One region of the Geobacillus sp. GHH01 genome, then DNA from elsewhere that is predicted to be linked to it. Evidence: a T-box and tRNA genes for the amino acid it is inferred to sense, from the RefSeq annotation. Region 1 holds a T-box; the other regions hold tRNA genes.
What was found. The T-box of region 1 lies ahead of serS (serine--tRNA ligase). A T-box ahead of a tRNA ligase gene usually reads a tRNA of that ligase, here a tRNA-Ser.

Region 1 (4,911 bases):
GCTGGAGGCGAGCGCTCGCGAAGCCGCTCCGTATTTGACTTATTTGAGTCCTTTTTATTTTGCGATCCGACGCGACGCGACATTGCAAGAGCCGCCGCTTGACGACTTTCCGGATATTGCCCGCGCCAACCGCGTCACGCTCGTTATGGTTGTCGCCAACATTGAAAACGGGCAGTTCAGCGACGAGCTCGGCGCGCTTATGTTAACAAACGAAACGCTGCAAAATCGTCTGCTCGACAACATTGTCGCGACCGCTAGACGGTATGGCTTCCGCGACATCCATTTTGATTTTGAATATTTGCGCCCGGAAGACCGTGAGGCGTATAATGCGTTTTTGCGCAAAGCGAAACGGCGGTTTGCACGAGAAGGGTGGATGATGTCGACCGCCTTGGCGCCGAAAACGAGCGCGACCCAGCGCGGACGTTGGTACGAAGCACACGACTACCGCGCCCATGGACAAATTGTCGACTTTGTCGTGATCATGACGTATGAATGGGGCTACAGCGGCGGGCCGCCGATGCCGGTGTCCCCGATCGGTCCGGTCCGCCGCGTTCTCGAGTACGCCATCTCTGAAATGCCAGCCGGAAAAATTTTGATGGGGCAAAACTTGTATGGCTACGACTGGACGCTGCCATATGTACCCGGCGGCCCGTACGCCCAGGCCATCAGCCCGCAGCAAGCCATCGCCCTCGCCGCAAAGTATAACGTTGCCATCGAATACGATACGGAGGCGCAGGCACCGCATTTTCGCTATCGCGACGAAAACGGACGCGAGCATGAAGTATGGTTCGAGGACGCCCGCTCCATTCAAGCAAAATTTAATCTCGTGAAGGAACTTGGTTTGCGCGGGGTCAGCTATTGGAAACTTGGCATTGATTTTCCACAAAACTGGCTGCTGATCGCTGATCAATTTACTGTTGTAAAAAAATAAAGGCATAAAAAACCCGCCGGTCAACGGCGGGTTTTTTTATGATGGGAAACGGCTTTCGGCGGTCAGCCGTTTCAGATGACAATCTCCTCTTATGCGCGTCAGTCCTCTTCATCATCGTCTTGGCCAAGAACAAGATTTCTTGTTCCTCATTGCCAACGTCATTCACTATAACACGGCAGTCGGGAAAAGTCAACCAACGATTTGCCTCAAGCACCTTTTTTCAGCGAATGACGTCCCGATTCCCCATGTAAGGACGAAGCGCTTCCGGAACGATGACCGAGCCGTCTTCTTGCTGGTAGTTTTCCAAAATGGCGGCGACCGTCCGCCCAATGGCTAGCCCCGAACCGTTTAATGTATGCACGTACTCCGGTTTCGCTTTTGGATCGCGACGGAAGCGGATGTTGGCACGGCGCGCTTGAAACGCCTCAAAGTTGCTGCACGACGAAATTTCCCGGTACGTTCCGTAACTTGGCAGCCAAACTTCAATATCGTACGTTTTCGCCGCCGAGAATCCAAGGTCTCCGGTGCACAAGGCGACAACGCGGTACGGAAGCCCGAGCCGTTGCAAAATCGTCTCTGCCTGGCGCGTCAGCTTTTCCAATTCATCGTACGAGTCCTCCGGCTTTACGAATTTTACCAGCTCGACTTTATTGAACTGATGCTGGCGGATCAGCCCTCTCGTGTCGCGGCCGGCCGACCCGGCTTCCGCGCGGAAGCAGGCGCTGTAGGCCGCATAGTAAATCGGCAAATCATCTGCGGCCAAAATTTCGTCGCGATGCAGGTTCGTCACCGGCACCTCAGCGGTCGGAATGAGGAAATAATCTTCGCTGTCCAAATGGAACGCATCCTCGGCAAATTTCGGCAACTGTCCGGTTCCGATCATACTCGCCCGGTTCACTAAATATGGCGGCAACACTTCTTCGTAACCGAATTCATCGAGATGGATGTCAAGCATAAAGTTGATGAGCGCCCGCTCAAGCCGCGCTCCTAACCCTTTATAAAAGACAAATCGGCTTCCCGCCACTTTGGCGGCTCGCTCAAAGTCGAGCAAACCGAGCCGATCGGCGATTTCCCAATGCGGCTTCGGCTCAAAGGAAAACGAACGCGGCTCTCCCCATCTCCGCACTTCCACATTGTCCTCTTCTGATTGGCCGATCGGCACTGATTCGTGCGGCACGTTTGGAATCGACAACAACAAGTCGTCGAGTTCCGCCTCAAGCTGGCGAATTTGTTCATCCATCCGTTTAATGCGGTCACCGACTTCGCGCATTTGGGCAATCAGCGGCTCGGCGTCCTTTTTCTCGCGCTTTAGGACAGCGATTTGCTGCGACACATCGTTGCGCTTGCTTTTCAGCTCTTCGACTTCCGCAATCAAGCGGCGGCGGTCTTTGTCCAATTGTTCAAAGCGGTCGATGTTCGTCAAATCCCCGCCGCGCTGCATTAGTTTTTCTTTCACTTCTTCAAACTGGGTGCGCAATATTTTCACATCCAGCATGGCTTTTACCTCCTTTTCCATTCAATATTATACATAAAAAAGCCCCCGTCCCAAAAAAGGGACGGGAGCCATCCCGCGGTGCCACCCTTATTGAAGGCTTGCGATGCCTTCCCCTTTTGCCGTTAACGGCGGCGGCCGAAAACGCCTACTGGCCCTTTGGGCGTTCAACGTTTTGCTCGAGGATGGATTCACAGGAGCTCCCTGCCGGTTCGCACCACCCACCGGCTCTCTGAAAGGAAGGGGACCTGCTACTTGTTCCTCTCATCGCTTTCGCTTGATCACTTTACTTGAGGCTTGACGCCATTTTCGCTTCTTTGACCATGTTGAGGAAGTATTGCATCAATCGATGATCGTCGGTCAGCTCTGGATGGAACGAGCAGCCGAGAAACTGGCCTTGCCGGGCCGCGACAATGCGGTCGTTGTATGTCGCCAAGACATCGACCTCGTCGCCGACCTCGACAATGTGCGGAGCACGGATGAAGACGCCGACAAACCCGTCGCCGACACCCTTAATCGACAGCTCCGCCTCAAAGCTTTCCCGCTGCCGACCGAACGAGTTCCGCTCGACTGTAATGTCCATTAATCCTAAATGTGGCTCGTCATAGCCGACAATTCGCTTCGCCAGCAAAATGAGTCCGGCGCACGTGCCGAACATCGGCTTGCCGGCAGCGGCAAATTGCTTGAGCGGCTCCATCAGCCCATAGCGGTCGATGAGCCGCCGCATCGTTGTGCTTTCGCCGCCCGGCAGCACAAGACCGTCCAACCCCTCAAGCTGCTCCGGCTTTTTCACGATGACCGCCTCGGCGCCGCACGCCTCAATGGCGCGAACATGCTCCCGCACAGCTCCTTGCAGTCCAAGTACACCTATTTTCATCGTTGCTTTGCTCCTTTATTTAGCTTACCAGCCGCGTTCTTGCATCCGGTGCTCCGGCAACAATGTCGCGATATCGATGCCGCGCATCGCGCCGCCCAATCCTTTCGACAAGTGTGCGATCAATTCATAGTCTTCGTAATGAGTCGTCGCCTCTACGATCGCGCGCGCGTATTTTTCCGGATTTTCCGATTTGAAAATGCCAGACCCAACAAAGACACCGTCCGCACCCAAGTGCATCATCAAGGCAGCGTCAGCCGGTGTCGCGACACCGCCGGCGGCAAAGTTGACGACCGGCAGGCGGCCAAGCCGCTTGATCTCGCGCAGCACCTCAACCGGAGCCCCGAGCTGTTTCGCCTCAGCGACAAGCTCATCTTCGCTCATGTTGACGACTTTGCGAATTTGCGCGTTCACTTTGCGCATATGGCGCACGGCCTCAACAATGTTGCCTGTCCCCGGCTCTCCTTTGGTTCGCAACATCGATGCCCCTTCTGCAATGCGGCGCGCCGCTTCCCCTAAATCGCGGCAACCGCACACAAATGGAACGGTAAACTGCCGTTTGTCAATATGGAATTCCTCATCAGCCGGCGTTAATACTTCGCTTTCGTCAATGTAGTCGACACCAAGCGCCTCTAAGACACGCGCCTCAACATAGTGACCGATCCGCACTTTCGCCATGACTGGGATCGAAACGGCGTTCATCACTTCTTCGATCACCGTCGGGTCGGCCATGCGCGCGACACCGCCAGCGGCGCGAATGTCCGCCGGGACGCGCTCGAGCGCCATAACCGCGACAGCCCCTGCCGCTTCAGCGATTTTCGCCTGTTCTGCGTTCACGACGTCCATGATGACGCCGCCTTTTTGCATTTCCGCCATGCCGCGTTTGACGCGGTCCGTACCTGTCAATGCCAACGTTGATTCCCCCTATTCCTGATCCTTATGCTTTGCGAGGCATGCAAAAGGACGATTCCACTGTTTTATTTTACCTCAATTTTTACAAAAATCACAATGGAAAAAAGCTCCCCATCAAGGGGAGTCGATTCTACAGCCAGCCTTTCACTGTTTTGGCGACGCTTGTCCATAAATCAACAAACAGTCCGCCGACCGCGCGCATCGAAAGAACAAACCAATTGGCTTTTTCGACTTCAGCTGTTGTGACAAGCGGCACACGAATGTTTTTTTGCATGTCTGGGCTTAAGAAGGCAAGGGAGTCGTCCCCTTTATATTCGAGCGTCATATATCCAACCGTTTCCCCTTTTTTCAAAGGGGCGACTAGCTTTCCTTCTTTTGTCATTTTTTTCTTGTCCAACACATATACAGGTTTGTATTGTTTTTCCTCGCCGTTTTTCACAAGCAGATCCAGATTCTTTCCTGTCGCGACACGAACCTCTTTTTCTTTCCCTTTCACGACCGGAAGTGTTTCTTTTCCTTTCAGCTGGTACCCTTTTGGATAAAGCGTCTCGAGGGAGTATTGGTTGAATCCGTAGTTAAATAGTTTTTCTGTCTCTTTAAAACGCGCCTCTTTTGTTGTTTTCCCACTCGCATCTTTCGCATTCATGACAACCGAAATCAAGCGGACGCCGTTTCGTTTCGCCGTCCCGGTGAAACAGTTGC
Region 2 (4,464 bases), 620 kb from region 1:
ATCTCCCAAGGCTAAATACTCCCTAGTGACCGATAGTGCACCAGTACCGTGAGGGAAAGGTGAAAAGCACCCCGGAAGGGGAGTGAAAGAGAACCTGAAACCGTGTGCCTACAAGTAGTCAGAGCGCGTTCATGCGTGATGGCGTGCCTTTTGTAGAATGAACCGGCGAGTGACGATGGCGTGCGAGGTTAAGCCGAAGAGGCGGAGCCGCAGCGAAAGCGAGTCTGAACAGGGCGAAAAGTACGTCGTCGTCGACCCGAAACCAGGTGATCTACCCATGTCCAGGGTGAAGGCCGGGTAACACCGGCTGGAGGCCCGAACCCACGCACGTTGAAAAGTGCGGGGATGAGGTGTGGGTAGGGGTGAAATGCCAATCGAACTTGGAGATAGCTGGTTCTCCCCGAAATAGCTTTAGGGCTAGCCTCGGGATGGAGAGTGTTGGAGGTAGAGCACTGATTGGGCTAGGGGCCCTCATCGGGTTACCGAACCCAGTCAAACTCCGAATGCCAACGACTTATGCCCGGGAGTCAGACTGCGAGTGATAAGATCCGTGGTCGAGAGGGAAACAGCCCAGATCGCCAGCTAAGGCCCCAAAGTGCACGTTCAGTGGAAAAGGATGTGGAGTTGCCGAGACAACCAGGATGTTGGCTTAGAAGCAGCCACCATTTAAAGAGTGCGTAATAGCTCACTGGTCGAGTGACTCTGCGCCGAAAATGTACCGGGGCTAAACGTGCCGCCGAAGCTGCGGGATGACCGTTGGTCATCGGTAGGGGAGCGTTCTAAGGGCAGAGAAGCCAGACCGGAAGGACTGGTGGAGCGCTTAGAAGTGAGAATGCCGGTATGAGTAGCGAAAGCAGAGGTGAGAATCCTCTGCGCCGAAAGCCTAAGGGTTCCTGAGGAAGGTTCGTCCGCTCAGGGTTAGTCGGGACCTAAGCCGAGGCCGAAAGGCGTAGGTGATGGACAACAGGTTGAGATTCCTGTACCACCTCCTTCCCGTTTGAGCGATGGGGGGACGCAGGAGGATAGGGCGAGCAGGCGGCTGGAAGAGCCTGTCCAAGCCGTGAGGCTGATCCGCAGGCAAATCCGCGGATCATAAGGCTAAGCGGTGACGGCGACGGATTGATCCGGAAGTCCCCGATTTCACACTGCCAAGAAAAGCCTCTAGCGAGGGAAGAGGTGCCCGTACCGCAAACCGACACAGGTAGGCGAGGAGAGAATCCTAAGGCGCGCGGGAGAACTCTCGTTAAGGAACTCGGCAAAATGACCCCGTAACTTCGGGAGAAGGGGTGCTCTTTGGGGTGAAGAGCCCTGAAGAGCCGCAGTGAAAAGGCCCAAGCGACTGTTTATCAAAAACACAGGTCTCTGCGAAGCCGAAAGGCGACGTATAGGGGCTGACACCTGCCCGGTGCTGGAAGGTTAAGGGGAGCGCTTAGCGGAAGCGAAGGTGCGAACCGAAGCCCCAGTAAACGGCGGCCGTAACTATAACGGTCCTAAGGTAGCGAAATTCCTTGTCGGGTAAGTTCCGACCCGCACGAAAGGTGTAACGACTTGGGCGCTGTCTCAACGAGAGACCCGGTGAAATTATACTACCTGTGAAGATGCAGGTTACCCGCGACAGGACGGAAAGACCCCGTGGAGCTTTACTGCAGCCTGATATGGAATTTTGGTATCGCTTGTACAGGATAGGTGGGAGCCTGGGAAGCCGGAGCGCCAGCTTCGGTGGAGGCGGCGGTGGGATACCACCCTGGCGGTATTGAAGTTCTAACCCGCACCCCTTATCGGGGTGGGAGACAGTGTCAGGCGGGCAGTTTGACTGGGGCGGTCGCCTCCCAAAAGGTAACGGAGGCGCCCAAAGGTTCCCTCAGAATGGTTGGAAATCATTCGGAGAGTGCAAAGGCACAAGGGAGCTTGACTGCGAGACGGACAGGTCGAGCAGGGACGAAAGTCGGGCTTAGTGATCCGGTGGTTCCGCATGGAAGGGCCATCGCTCAACGGATAAAAGCTACCCCGGGGATAACAGGCTGATCTCCCCCAAGAGTCCACATCGACGGGGAGGTTTGGCACCTCGATGTCGGCTCATCGCATCCTGGGGCTGTAGTCGGTCCCAAGGGTTGGGCTGTTCGCCCATTAAAGCGGTACGCGAGCTGGGTTCAGAACGTCGTGAGACAGTTCGGTCCCTCTCCGTCGCGGGCGGAGGAAATTTGAGAGGAGCTGTCCTTAGTACGAGAGGACCGGGATGGACGCACCGCTGGTGTACCAGTTGTCCCGCCAGGGGCACCGCTGGGTAGCTATGTGCGGACGGGATAAGCGCTGAAAGCATCTAAGCGTGAAGCCCCCCTCAAGATGAGATTTCCCATCGCGTCAGGCGAGTAAGATCCCTCGAAGATGACGAGGTCGATAGGTCCGAGGTGGAAGCGTGGCGACACGTGGAGCTGACGGATACTAATCGATCGAGGGCTTAACCTATAAGCGGCTTCTTCCGACGGTTATCTAGTTTTGAGGGAATGAAAAAACTCTTGACAGCTCAGCGCGAATCATTATAATAGTAAATGTCTAAAGAGATGTCATTTCGCAGCAGCTCAGTGACGAGCATTTGCATCATCGGATGAACTGCGAGTTGCCTCGACGCATCCAGCTTCTTTGAATCGGCTGGCAGAGGAAGAGGCAGGACATCTTGTTGGGAGAATTGACCGTCGTTATGATTCCGCAGTAGCTCAGTGGTAGAGCAATCGGCTGTTAACCGATTGGTCGCAGGTTCGAATCCTGCCTGCGGAGCCATCGTGGAGAGCTGTCCGAGTGGTCGAAGGAGCACGATTGGAAATCGTGTAGGCGTGAATAGCGCCTCAAGGGTTCGAATCCCTTGCTCTCCGCCACTATCCAAAACCGTGGCCCGTTGGTCAAGTGGTTAAGACACCGCCCTTTCACGGCGGTAACACGGGTTCGAATCCCGTACGGGTCACTTCTTCGTGGAGGATTAGCTCAGCTGGGAGAGCACTTGCCTTACAAGCAAGGGGTCGGCGGTTCGATCCCGTCATCCTCCACCATTATTTGCAAAGAAAGAGTTTATCGTCGCGGGGTGGAGCAGTCCGGTAGCTCGTCGGGCTCATAACCCGAAGGTCGCAGGTTCAAATCCTGCCCCCGCAACCAAAATTGGTCCCGTAGTGTAGTGGTTAACATGCCTGCCTGTCACGCAGGAGATCGCGGGTTCGAGTCCCGTCGGGACCGCCATTGTTTCAAAATTATGAAAAGAGACAGCTCAGCAGTTCAGTTGGAGTTGCCTCAACGCATCTGGCTTCCTCGAATCAGCTTGTAGAGGAAGAGACACGGTGCAGTACAAGCAAAGCAATGAAAAACTTAATATGGCTCGGTAGCTCAGTCGGTAGAGACGAGCATCTGCTTCATCGAATTCGCTTCGAGTTGCCTCGACGCATCCAGCATCGTCGAATCCGCTGGCAGAGGAAGAGGCACAAAGCGGTATCAATAGGCAGTGTGAAAAATATAATACGGCTCGGTAGCTCAGTCGGTAGAGCAAAGGACTGAAAATCCTTGTGTCGGCGGTTCGATTCCGTCCCGAGCCACCATATAATTGATAGCAAGCTGACTTAGCTCTATTGGCAGAGACGAGCATCCGCTTCATCGAATCGATTGCGAGTTGTCCCGACGCACCCAGCTTCTTCGAATTGGCTGGTAGAGGAAGGGACACAACAAATGAACAATGAGCCACGATTTATATCATAATTATGCCGACTTAGCTCAATTGGTAGAGACGAGCACTTGCTTCGTCGAGTCGGCTTCGAGTTGCCTCGACGCATCCTGCTTCCTCGAATCAGCTTGTAGAGGAAGAGGCACAGAGCACAACAATGAGCCACCTTCTTGCATTTGTTTTATGCCGACTTAGCTCAATTGGTAGAGCAACTGAATCGTAATCAGTAGGTTGCGGGTTCAAGTCCTGCAGTCGGCACCATTCTTTGGAGGGGTAGCGAAGTGGCTAAACGCGGCGGACTGTAAATCCGCTCCCTTTGGGTTCGGCGGTTCGAATCCGTCCCCCTCCACCATGATTAAAGGGGCATAGTTTAATGGTAGAACAGAGGTCTCCAAAACCTCCGGTGTGGGTTCGATTCCTACTGCCCCTGCCATTTTGATTATCATTATGGCGACTATGGCGAAGTGGTTAACGCACCAGATTGTGGCTCTGGCATGCGTGGGTTCGATTCCCACTAGTCGCCCTTCACTTTCCGGCATTGGGGTATAGCCAAGCGGTAAGGCAACGGACTTTGACTCCGTGATGCGTTGGTTCGAATCCAGCTACCCCAGCCAATGATGCGGAAGTAGTTCAGTGGTAGAACACCACCTTGCCAAGGTGGGGGTCGCGGGTTCGAGTCCCGTCTTCCGCTCTCGATCAAGGCGGCATAGCCAAGTGGTAAGGCAGAGGTCTGCAAAACCTTTACCCCCGGTTCGAATCCG
Region 3 (4,911 bases), 490 kb from region 1:
TGTATCGCAGCCGTACAGCCGGTTCCCGATTTTCTCCCGAAACTCGTCGGCCAAAAAGCCTTTCGTTTGCGTTAAAAAGGAAAGGCACCGCTGTGCGTTCAGTTGTCCCCCTTGTACAAGCGCCCCGGTCGGGCAGGCATCAATGCATTTCGTGCACGTGCCGCATCGGTTTTCAACCGGTTCATCAGGGGGAAATGGAATATTCGTAATCATTTCTCCCAAATACACATACGATCCAAACTCCGGTGTAATAATAGAGCAGTTCTTGCCGCTCCAACCGATCCCTGCCCGTTCCGCCACCGCCCGATCGGCGAGCTCTCCGGTATCCACCATCGAGCGAACGCGGGCATGGGGCACTTTGGCCAGCAAAAACTCCTCGAGCTGCTGCAAACGTTCCCGCAACACATCGTGGTAGTCCTTTCCCCATGAAGCGCGGCAAAAAACGCCGCGCCGTTCCGTCTTTGTCCCCCGCGGCGCATTTTTCATTTTGGACGGATAGGCAAGAGCAATGGCAATGATCGATTTTGCTTCCGGAAGAAGCAATGAAGGATTCGTCCGTTTCTCAATATCTGGTTCCTCAAAACCGGACTGATAGCCGAGCTCCTGCTGGCGGCGCAGCCGTTCCTTTAATTCAACAAACGGATCAGCGCTCGCAAATCCGATTTTATCAATGCCGATTGACCGACTATACTCAATGACTTCCCGCTTTAATGCCATAACATCCATCGTTTTCCCTCCTTTCGTCATATATGATAAAATGAAATCCGAGGTGATCAAGATGAAATTCGTGATATCAGAACAACTAAAGCAACGCCTTCCTTCTGGTAAATTCGGCGTCATCCGCTATCATCATATCGAGGTCAGCGATTCACCGCAAATGTTAAGGGGGCGGCTTGAGCTGTTTCAAGAATCTCTTTACATCGAGCTGCAGGAAAAGTCGATTGCCGACATTCCTGAGATGGTCGAATGGCGCCGTACTTTCAAACAAATCGGAACGGACCCAAGCCGCTATCGACCGTCAAGTGAAAGCCTGTACCGACGCATCCAGAAAAAAAGCTTCATTCCGCCTATCCATTCAGCGGCAGACATAAACAACTTTTTTTCACTCTATTATAAAATTCCACTCGGCATCTATGATCTAGACCGCATCAACGGGACAGTGACGCTCACGATCGGCACGGAACAAGATGAATACATCGCGTTAAACGGCCGCACAGTCAACTTTGCCAACAAACTCGTCAGCAAAGATGAACGAGGGCCGTTTGGCAGTCCGATCGTCGATTCGGAGCGGACCGCCGTGACGAGAGAAACGAAAAACGCTTTGCAAATCGTTTACTTTCTCCCATCAACGCCAGAAGAAACCGCCAAGCGCCAGCTTCAAGCCATCCAAACGATGTTTGTGCAAATTCATGGCGGCGAAGCCGACGCCCAATTGTTCGTTTGATCTTCTCCCCCCACTTTCCTGCCGTTGGAAACGGGGGACTCCCTCCCTACTTGAACGCTCTCCCACCTACGCTCACGCGTGGAAGTGGGGGTCTTCTCGGTTTAGGGTGATAAATAAAAAAACGCAATGCCTCGTTCTTTAACGAAACGAAACACTGCGTTGTCCCCAAGCATCATAACATAATTTTAAAGCTAACGAGAGACATTATAACAGACTTCCACACGCATCGCAAGAAAAAAACGCAAAAATCGACAAAAGAAATTGTACAAAAGGGCACCAGAATCTCTGGTGCCAGCAACCAGTGACCCGTACGGGATTCGAACCCGTGTTACCGCCGTGAAAGGGCGGTGTCTTAACCACTTGACCAACGGGCCATTATGGCGGAGAAGGCGGGATTTGAACCCGCGCGCCGCAAAACTGCGACCTAACGGTTTAGCAAACCGTCCCCTTCAGCCACTTGGGTACTTCTCCGTAACATGGCTCCGCAAGTAGGATTCGAACCTACGACCTACCGGTTAACAGCCGGTTGCTCTACCGCTGAGCTATTGCGGAATGATGAATAACTATATGTTATGCACATCTTCCAAATGTGCTCGTTGCCTCTTCCTCTGCCAGCTAATTCAAGGAAGCGAGATGCGTCGAGGCAACTCGCAGCGAATTCGAAGATGTGAAGCTCGTCGCTCCGCTTTTGCTGTGGAACGATGGGGCATTGTTCGCCCATTATTATAGCGAATAGCCAAAAAACATTCAATGGAAAATAATGGGCCTAAGTGGACTTGAACCACCGACCTCACGCTTATCAGGCGTGCGCTCTGACCAGCTGAGCTATAGGCCCATAAAAAGCGGGTGATGGGAATCGAACCCACGACATCAGCTTGGAAGGCTGAGGTTTTACCACTAAACTACACCCGCATAATTTTTGATGAAACACCCATCACAATCTTTCATGCCTCTTCCTCTGCAAGCTAATTCGAGGAAGCTGGATGCGTCGAGGCAACTCGAAGCTAATTCAATGATGCAAATGCTCGTGGCTGAGGTTTTACCACTAAACTACACACGCATATCATTTGGAGTCAACATCTGCCACGCTCTTCCATGCCCCTTCCTCTGCCAGCCGATTCAAAGAAGCTGGATGCGTCGAGGCAACTCGAAGCTAATTCAATGATGCGAATGCTCGTGGCTGAGGTTTTACCACTAAACTACACACGCAAATATAGAATATAATGAAAAGGGCGACTAGTGGGAATCGAACCCACGCATGCCAGAGCCACAATCTGGTGCGTTAACCACTTCGCCATAGTCGCCTCGATCTGGTGCCGGCTGCAGGACTTGAACCCGCAACCTACTGATTACAAGTCAGTTGCTCTACCAATTGAGCTAAGCCGGCACATTTAAAATTAGCTAGTGATTCATGTTGTCTGCCTGGTTGTGCCTCTTCCTCTTCAAGCTCATTCAAGGAAGCCTTGTGCGTCGAGGCAACTCGCAGCCAATTCGATGATGCCGATGCTCGTCTCTACCAATTGAGCTAAGCCGGCACATTTAAAATTAGTTAGTGACTCATGTTGTCTGCCTGGTTGTGCCTCTTCCTCTCCCAGCTAATTCGAGGAAGTCAAATGCTCGGTGTCCCTTCCTCTGCAAGCTTATTCAAAGAAGCAGGATGCGTTGGGACAACTCGCAGCAGATTCGACGATGCGAATGCTCGTCTCTACCAATTGAGCTAAGCCGGCATGATTTTAAAGTGCATGGCGGAGGAGGAGGGATTCGAACCCCCGCGCGCCTTGCGGCGCCTCTCGGTTTTCAAGACCGACCCCTTCAACCACTTGGGTACTCCTCCAAAAAAGCAACAATAATAATGGTGGACCTTGTAGGACTCGAACCTACGACCGGACGGTTATGAGCCGTCTGCTCTAACCAGCTGAGCTAAAGGTCCGATAATGGTGGCGGTGGAGGGGATCGAACCCCCGACCTCACGGGTATGAACCGTACGCTCTAGCCAGCTGAGCTACACCGCCAAATTTAAGTCAAAAGGTGGAGCCTATCGGGATCGAACCGATGACCTCCTGCTTGCAAAGCAGGCGCTCTCCCAGCTGAGCTAAGGCCCCATGATAAATCGGGAAGACAGGATTTGAACCTGCGACCTCACGGACCCGAACCGTGTGCTCTACCAAGCTGAGCTACTTCCCGACAAAACGCGCTCGAGAGGATTCGAACCCCTAACCTTCTGATCCGTAGTCAGATGCTCTATCCAATTGAGCTACGAGCGCACAAGTGCCGAGGGCCGGACTCGAACCGGCACGGTAGTTACCTACCCCAGGATTTTAAGTCCTGTGCGTCTGCCAATTCCGCCACCCCGGCGGAAGTGGAGCGGAAGACGGGGCTCGAACCCGCGACCCCCACCTTGGCAAGGTGGTGTTCTACCGCTGAACTACTTCCGCAAGACGATGAGCCATGGAGGACTCGAACCTCCGACCCTCTGATTAAAAGTCAGATGCTCTACCTACTGAGCTAATGGCTCACGAGTTGGATAACACTCTAGGATAGTGATGTCCCTTCCTCTACAAGCATATTCAAGGAAGCAAGATGCGTCGGGACAACTCGAAGCGAACTCGAAGATGTAGCGCTCGTTACTGAGCTAATGGCTCGCGGTTGCCGTCTTAATGGCTTAAGAGGTTATTAAGGAATAAGAATGCCGGCTGCAGGACTTGAACCCGCAACCTACTGATTACAAGTCAGTTGCTCTACCAATTGAGCTAAGCCGGCACATTTAAAATTAGTTAGTGACTCATGTTGTCTACCTGGTTGTGCCTCTTCCTCTTCAAGCTCATTCAAGGAAGCCTTGTGCGTCGAGGCAACTCGCAGCCAATTCGATGATGCCGATGCTCGTCTCTACCAATTGAGCTAAGCCGGCACATTTAAAATTAGCTAGTGATTCATGTTGTCTGCCTGGTTGTGCCTCTTCCTCTTCAAGCTCATTCAAGGAAGCCTTGTGCGTCGAGGCAACTCGCAACAGATTCGACGATGCGAGTGCTCGTGGCTACCCATTGAACTAAGCCGGGGTGGTTTGAACATCTGACATGTCTGTGAACTACTCCCACTTAGCTTTGCATGAAGCAGGAATCTTCTTTCGGAACTATGATAAAAATGGTGGCTCGGGACGGAATCGAACCGCCGACACAAGGATTTTCAGTCCTTTGCTCTACCGACTGAGCTACCGAGCCGTATTATATTTTTCACACTGCCTATTGATACCGCTTTGTGCCTCTTCCTCTGCCAGCGGATTCGACGATGCTGGATGCGTCGAGGCAACTCGAAGCGAATTCGATGAAGCAGATGCTCGTCTCTACCGACTGAGCTACCGAGCCTTATCTTATTTTTCCCTTGTTCGTTGATGATTTTTGTGTCCCTTCCTCTACTAGCCCATTCGAAGAAGCCAGATGCGTCGGGACAACTCGCAGCAGATTCGACGA
Region 4 (4,911 bases), 220 kb from region 1:
TCCCATCGTGGCAGAAGCGATCGAGGACGGATACAAGCGGCTGATGGAGCCTGCCATTGAACGCGACATCCGCAACGAGTTGACGGAGAAAGCGGAGGAGCGGGCCATCCATATTTTCGCTGAAAACTTGCGCAAACTGCTTCTCCAGCCGCCGCTCAAAGGAAAAACGGTGCTCGGCATCGACCCAGCCTATCGGACTGGGTGCAAGCTCGCCGTTGTCGACGAAACGGGGAAACTGCTTCGCATTGATGTGATCTATCCGCATCCGCCGCAAGAGCGAAAAGAAGAGGCGCGCGCGAAACTTCTTCGCCTGCTTGATGACTATCACGTTGATATGATCGCGATTGGCAACGGAACAGCATCTCGGGAAACCGAACAGTTTGTCGCCGACACGCTGAAGCATGTGCAACGCGATATCTTTTATTTGATTGTCAATGAAGCAGGAGCGAGCGTCTACTCTGCTTCCGACCTTGCACGCGCTGAGTTTCCCGACCTGCAAGTCGAAGAGCGGAGCGCCGTCTCGATCGCCCGCCGCGTCCAAGACCCGCTCGCCGAGCTTGTCAAAATCGATCCAAAATCGGTCGGCGTCGGCCAATACCAGCACGATGTGTCGCAAAAAAAGCTTGCCGAGTCGCTTCGTTTCGTCGTCGAGACGGTCGTCAATCAAGTCGGTGTCAACGTCAACACTGCCTCCGTCTCCCTGCTTCAGTACGTGTCCGGGCTCACGAAAACCGTTGCAGAAAACATCGTCAAGCGTCGCGAAGAGCAAGGGAAATTCCGCAACCGCGAAGAGTTGAAAACGATTCCTCGGCTCGGAGCGAAAACGTACGAGCAGTGCATCGGTTTTTTGCGCATCGTTGATGGCGACGAACCGCTTGACCGCACGCCGATTCACCCCGAGCGGTACGCGGAAGTGAAGCAACTGTTGCGTAAGTTAGGATTTACGACCGCCGCCATTGGCAGTGATGAACTGCGCCAGGCGCTGCAAGCCATCGAGGTCGAGACGGTGGCTGCCGAGCTCGGCATCGGAGAACTGACGTTGCGCGACATCATTGACGCGTTGTGCCGCCCAGAGCGCGACCCGCGCGACGAGCTGCCCAAGCCGCTATTACGCAAAGATGTGTTGAAGATGGAAGATTTGAAGCCAGGCATGGAGCTGGAAGGAACCGTGCGCAACGTCGTTGACTTCGGCGCCTTTGTCGACATTGGGGTCAAACAGGACGGGCTCGTGCACATTTCCAAACTAAGCAAACAATACGTGCGCCATCCGCTCGATGTCGTTTCGGTCGGCGACGTCGTCAAAGTATGGGTCGAGCATGTCGATGTGGCGAAGGGAAGAATATCGCTGTCGATGGTGCCGCCGAAAGAGTGAAATGGAGAAAGCACTGCCTTAGGAGCAGTGTTTTCTCCGATAAAAAAACCAGCATTGGTTCAACAGTTTAATTTGCTCACGGTTTTTCTCATAGTAGGCTCGTCTCATCTGATTTTTCAGCCATGTAGGCAAAATCAGTCACCTCCCTGACAGTGGAAAGGTAATATATGTGTATGTAATGGTGAATTGTCCTGTGCCAAAAGATGAAGGAGAGACCCGCCATGGACCAAAAGCAGCTGCAAGCCCTTGTCGAACAAATTTCCATTCGCGTGTTCGGCAAGCCGTTCCGCCATACCGCTTTCTTCAACCCTCGTTTGCGCACCACCGGCGGACGCTACATGTTGCAAACGCACAACATTGAGCTCAATAAAAAACATTACGAGCAGTTCGGCGAGGAAGAATTGATCGCCATCATCAAACACGAGCTTTGCCATTACCACTTGCACCTTGAGGGAAAAGGCTACCGCCACCGCGACCGCGACTTCCGCGAACTGCTGCAAAAAGTGGGGGCGCCTCGCTATTGTCGTCCGCTTGCTCGAAATACAAAAGCGCCGAAAACGATCTACACATACATTTGCACGTCATGCGGCCTCACCTACCGCCGCAAAAGACGGATCAACATAGACCGTTATGTTTGCGGCCGCTGCCGAAGCAAGCTCAAACGATCCTAGGCTTCCATGACAGAAAAATTTGGTTGCCATCGGAAGGATGAAAATATCTCTATGTCGAATATTACAGTTTTACACATTTTGAAGCTCAGGTATTTTCAGAGTAGATGCAATTTGAAACTTTAACATTTGCAGCTTTTCCATAGCCTCGGCATTTGATCGACTGTCGGGCGACTGAACAATGCTGCTTTCAGACCCATGCATGGGTCTGTGAAGCGGGTGGTTGTTCGTTCTTCCGTCACGCCTTGGTGTTCGTCAGTCGAGAAAATAGACAAGCTGCCTTTTCGTCAGGAATTGTTAAACTATAATGTCCAGTCAATGCCAATAATCAAACAAAACATTTTGCGAAAAAAGGTTGACAATCAGGATGATCGTGTGCTAAATTATAAAAGCCGTCGCTAAACGGCGGAAAACAGCAGAGGAAGTTGCGGGAAAACGTATTGACAAACGACAAGTTGCTCAATATAATAAACAATGTCGATTGTCAAACATCATTCCGCAATAGCTCAGCGACGAGCCTCACATCTTCGAATTGGCTGCGAGTTGCCTCGACGCATCTCGCTTTCTTGAATTAGCTGGCAGAGGAAGAGGCAACGAGCACATCGTAAAGATATGCATGACATATAATTTTTTCATCATTCCGCAATAGCTCAGCGGTAGAGCAACCGGCTGTTAACCGGTAGGTCGTAGGTTCGAATCCTACTTGCGGAGCCATTTCTTTGGAGAAGTACCCAAGTGGCTGAAGGGGACGGTTTGCTAAACCGTTAGGTCGTGGCTTTACGGCGCGCGGGTTCAAATCCCGCCTTCTCCGCCACTCCAATACGTATATGCGTGGCCCGTTGGTCAAGTGGTTAAGACACCGCCCTTTCACGGCGGTAACACGGGTTCGAATCCCGTACGGGTCACTGAATAGCGCGGGGTGATCCCCGCGATTTGTGGTCCCGTAGTGTAGTGGTTAACATGCCTGCCTGTCACGCAGGAGATCGCGGGTTCGAGTCCCGTCGGGACCGCCATTGCACTAAATCGCTGGGCCATAGCCAAGCGGTAAGGCAACGGACTTTGACTCCGTGATGCGCTGGTTCGAATCCAGCTGGCCCAGCCATTTTTATGTGTTAAATACATGAGCCATTAGCTCAGTAACGAGCGCTGCATCTTCGAGTTCGCTGCGAGTTGTCCCGACGCATCCGACATCTTCGAATATGCTAGCAGAGGAAGGGACATCGTTCACTGTGAGTGTATACTTGACTATGAGCCATTAGCTCAGTAACGAGCGCTGCATCTTCGAGTTCGCTGCGAGTTGTCCCGACGCATCCGACATCTTCGAATATGCTAGCAGAGGAAGGGACATCGTTCACTGTGAGTGTATACTTGACTATGAGCCATTAGCTCAGTAACGAGCGCTGCATCTTCGAGTTCGCTGCGAGTTGTCCCGACGCATCCGACATCTTCGAATATGCTAGCAGAGGAAGGGACATCGTTCACTGTGAGTGTATACTTGACTATGAGCCATTAGCTCAGTAACGAGCGCTGCATCTTCGAGTTTGCTTCGAGTTGCCTCGACGCACCTAGCTTCTTTGAATAGGCTGGCAGAGGAAGAGGCAGGTAGAGCTAGGTAGTACCTGGAGTGTATACCCAACCATGAGCCATTAGCTCAGTAGGTAGAGCATCTGACTTTTAATCAGAGGGTCGGAGGTTCGAGTCCTCCATGGCTCACCATATTAGCGGGTGTGGCGGAATTGGCAGACGCACCAGACTTAGGATCTGGCGCCTCACGGCGTGGGGGTTCAAGTCCCTCCACCCGCACTGATTAGTCAATATGCGGTCGTGGCGGAATGGCAGACGCGCTAGGTTGAGGGCCTAGTGGGGGCGACCCCGTGGAGGTTCAAGTCCTCTCGACCGCATTTTTTAGATAAACTATTGACAGCAACACAGCGAGTTGCTAAAATATAATCCGTCTCTTTGGTGCAATAATCTATTGCGCTCGTAGCTCAATTGGATAGAGCATCTGACTACGGATCAGAAGGTTAGGGGTTCGAATCCTCTCGAGCGCGCCATCATCGGGAAGTAGCTCAGCTTGGTAGAGCACATGGTTTGGGACCATGGGGTCGCAGGTTCAAATCCTGTCTTCCCGATTTTGTTAAACTAAATATTATGCGGGTGTAGTTTAGTGGTAAAACCTCAGCCTTCCAAGCTGATGTCGTGGGTTCGATTCCCATCACCCGCTCCATGAAGAGTCCATAGGATTATTTCGTTCCTTGAAAACTGAACGAAACGAAGCGCGACGAAAAGCGGAGGTCCGCATGGGCCGAAGCAAAAGCCAATCAACTTTCTTTGGAGAGTTTGATCCTGGCTCAGGACGAACGCTGGCGGCGTGCCTAATACATGCAAGTCGAGCGGACCGAACGAGGGCTTGCTCTTGTTTGGTCAGCGGCGGACGGGTGAGTAACACGTGGGCAACCTGCCCGCAAGACCGGGATAACTCCGGGAAACCGGAGCTAATACCGGATAACACCGAAGACCGCATGGTCTTCGGTTGAAAGGCGGCCTTTGGGCTGTCACTTGCGGATGGGCCCGCGGCGCATTAGCTAGTTGGTGAGGTAACGGCTCACCAAGGCGACGATGCGTAGCCGGCCTGAGAGGGTGACCGGCCACACTGGGACTGAGACACGGCCCAGACTCCTACGGGAGGCAGCAGTAGGGAATCTTCCGCAATGGGCGAAAGCCTGACGGAGCGACGCCGCGTGAGCGAAGAAGGCCTTCGGGTCGTAAAGCTCTGTTGTGAGGGACGAAGGAGCGCCGTTCGAAGAGGGCGGCGCGGTGACGGTACCTCACGAGAAAGCCCCGGCTAACTACGTGCCAGCAGCCGCGGTA

Region 2: it encodes a tRNA-Ser, which carries the amino acid that the T-box ahead of serS (serine--tRNA ligase) is inferred to sense. The anticodon was not compared.
Region 3: it encodes a tRNA-Ser, which carries the amino acid that the T-box ahead of serS (serine--tRNA ligase) is inferred to sense. The anticodon was not compared.
Region 4: it encodes a tRNA-Ser, which carries the amino acid that the T-box ahead of serS (serine--tRNA ligase) is inferred to sense. The anticodon was not compared.

What each region holds. Positions count from the first base shown of each region.
Region 1 covers NC_020210.1:19,595-24,505, reverse strand. The annotation lists gene GHH_RS00105 (LysM peptidoglycan-binding domain-containing protein) at 1-931, shown strand, start outside; gene serS (serine--tRNA ligase) at 1,152-2,426, opposite strand; T-box leader at 2,481-2,700, opposite strand; gene pdxT (pyridoxal 5'-phosphate synthase glutaminase subunit PdxT) at 2,710-3,300, opposite strand; gene pdxS (pyridoxal 5'-phosphate synthase lyase subunit PdxS) at 3,325-4,209, opposite strand; gene GHH_RS00080 (serine hydrolase) at 4,340-4,911, opposite strand, start outside.
Region 2 covers NC_020210.1:2,985,446-2,989,909, reverse strand. The annotation lists rRNA gene GHH_RS14750 (23S ribosomal RNA) at 1-2,466, shown strand, start outside; tRNA gene GHH_RS14745 (tRNA-Asn) at 2,704-2,778, shown strand; tRNA gene GHH_RS14740 (tRNA-Ser) at 2,783-2,873, shown strand; tRNA gene GHH_RS14735 (tRNA-Glu) at 2,888-2,959, shown strand; tRNA gene GHH_RS14730 (tRNA-Val) at 2,969-3,044, shown strand; tRNA gene GHH_RS14725 (tRNA-Met) at 3,071-3,147, shown strand; tRNA gene GHH_RS14720 (tRNA-Asp) at 3,153-3,228, shown strand; tRNA gene GHH_RS14715 (tRNA-Phe) at 3,506-3,581, shown strand; tRNA gene GHH_RS14710 (tRNA-Thr) at 3,889-3,964, shown strand; tRNA gene GHH_RS14705 (tRNA-Tyr) at 3,971-4,055, shown strand; tRNA gene GHH_RS14700 (tRNA-Trp) at 4,063-4,136, shown strand; tRNA gene GHH_RS14695 (tRNA-His) at 4,154-4,226, shown strand; tRNA gene GHH_RS14690 (tRNA-Gln) at 4,243-4,317, shown strand; tRNA gene GHH_RS14685 (tRNA-Gly) at 4,323-4,394, shown strand; tRNA gene GHH_RS14680 (tRNA-Cys) at 4,404-4,464, shown strand, end outside.
Region 3 covers NC_020210.1:510,643-515,553, reverse strand. The annotation lists gene queG (tRNA epoxyqueuosine(34) reductase QueG) at 1-726, opposite strand, end outside; gene GHH_RS02655 (B3/4 domain-containing protein) at 779-1,444, shown strand; tRNA gene GHH_RS02650 (tRNA-Glu) at 1,747-1,818, opposite strand; tRNA gene GHH_RS02645 (tRNA-Ser) at 1,823-1,915, opposite strand; tRNA gene GHH_RS02640 (tRNA-Asn) at 1,922-1,996, opposite strand; tRNA gene GHH_RS02635 (tRNA-Ile) at 2,206-2,279, opposite strand; tRNA gene GHH_RS02630 (tRNA-Gly) at 2,286-2,356, opposite strand; tRNA gene GHH_RS02625 (tRNA-His) at 2,676-2,748, opposite strand; tRNA gene GHH_RS02620 (tRNA-Thr) at 2,756-2,831, opposite strand; tRNA gene GHH_RS02615 (tRNA-Ser) at 3,188-3,278, opposite strand; tRNA gene GHH_RS02610 (tRNA-Ile) at 3,298-3,374, opposite strand; tRNA gene GHH_RS02605 (tRNA-Met) at 3,380-3,456, opposite strand; tRNA gene GHH_RS02600 (tRNA-Ala) at 3,474-3,546, opposite strand; tRNA gene GHH_RS02595 (tRNA-Pro) at 3,555-3,628, opposite strand; tRNA gene GHH_RS02590 (tRNA-Arg) at 3,635-3,708, opposite strand; tRNA gene GHH_RS02585 (tRNA-Leu) at 3,714-3,799, opposite strand; tRNA gene GHH_RS02580 (tRNA-Gly) at 3,805-3,879, opposite strand; tRNA gene GHH_RS02575 (tRNA-Lys) at 3,887-3,959, opposite strand; tRNA gene GHH_RS02570 (tRNA-Thr) at 4,132-4,204, opposite strand; tRNA gene GHH_RS02565 (tRNA-Phe) at 4,587-4,662, opposite strand.
Region 4 covers NC_020210.1:239,330-244,240, forward strand. The annotation lists gene GHH_RS01275 (Tex family protein) at 1-1,372, shown strand, start outside; gene cmpA (cortex morphogenetic protein CmpA) at 1,391-1,504, opposite strand; gene GHH_RS01280 (SprT family protein) at 1,594-2,043, shown strand; tRNA gene GHH_RS01285 (tRNA-Asn) at 2,680-2,754, shown strand; tRNA gene GHH_RS01290 (tRNA-Ser) at 2,762-2,854, shown strand; tRNA gene GHH_RS01295 (tRNA-Glu) at 2,874-2,945, shown strand; tRNA gene GHH_RS01300 (tRNA-Asp) at 2,978-3,053, shown strand; tRNA gene GHH_RS01305 (tRNA-Gln) at 3,068-3,142, shown strand; tRNA gene GHH_RS01310 (tRNA-Lys) at 3,681-3,756, shown strand; tRNA gene GHH_RS01315 (tRNA-Leu) at 3,762-3,843, shown strand; tRNA gene GHH_RS01320 (tRNA-Leu) at 3,859-3,941, shown strand; tRNA gene GHH_RS01325 (tRNA-Arg) at 4,018-4,094, shown strand; tRNA gene GHH_RS01330 (tRNA-Pro) at 4,099-4,172, shown strand; tRNA gene GHH_RS01335 (tRNA-Gly) at 4,194-4,267, shown strand; rRNA gene GHH_RS01340 (16S ribosomal RNA) at 4,369-4,911, shown strand, end outside.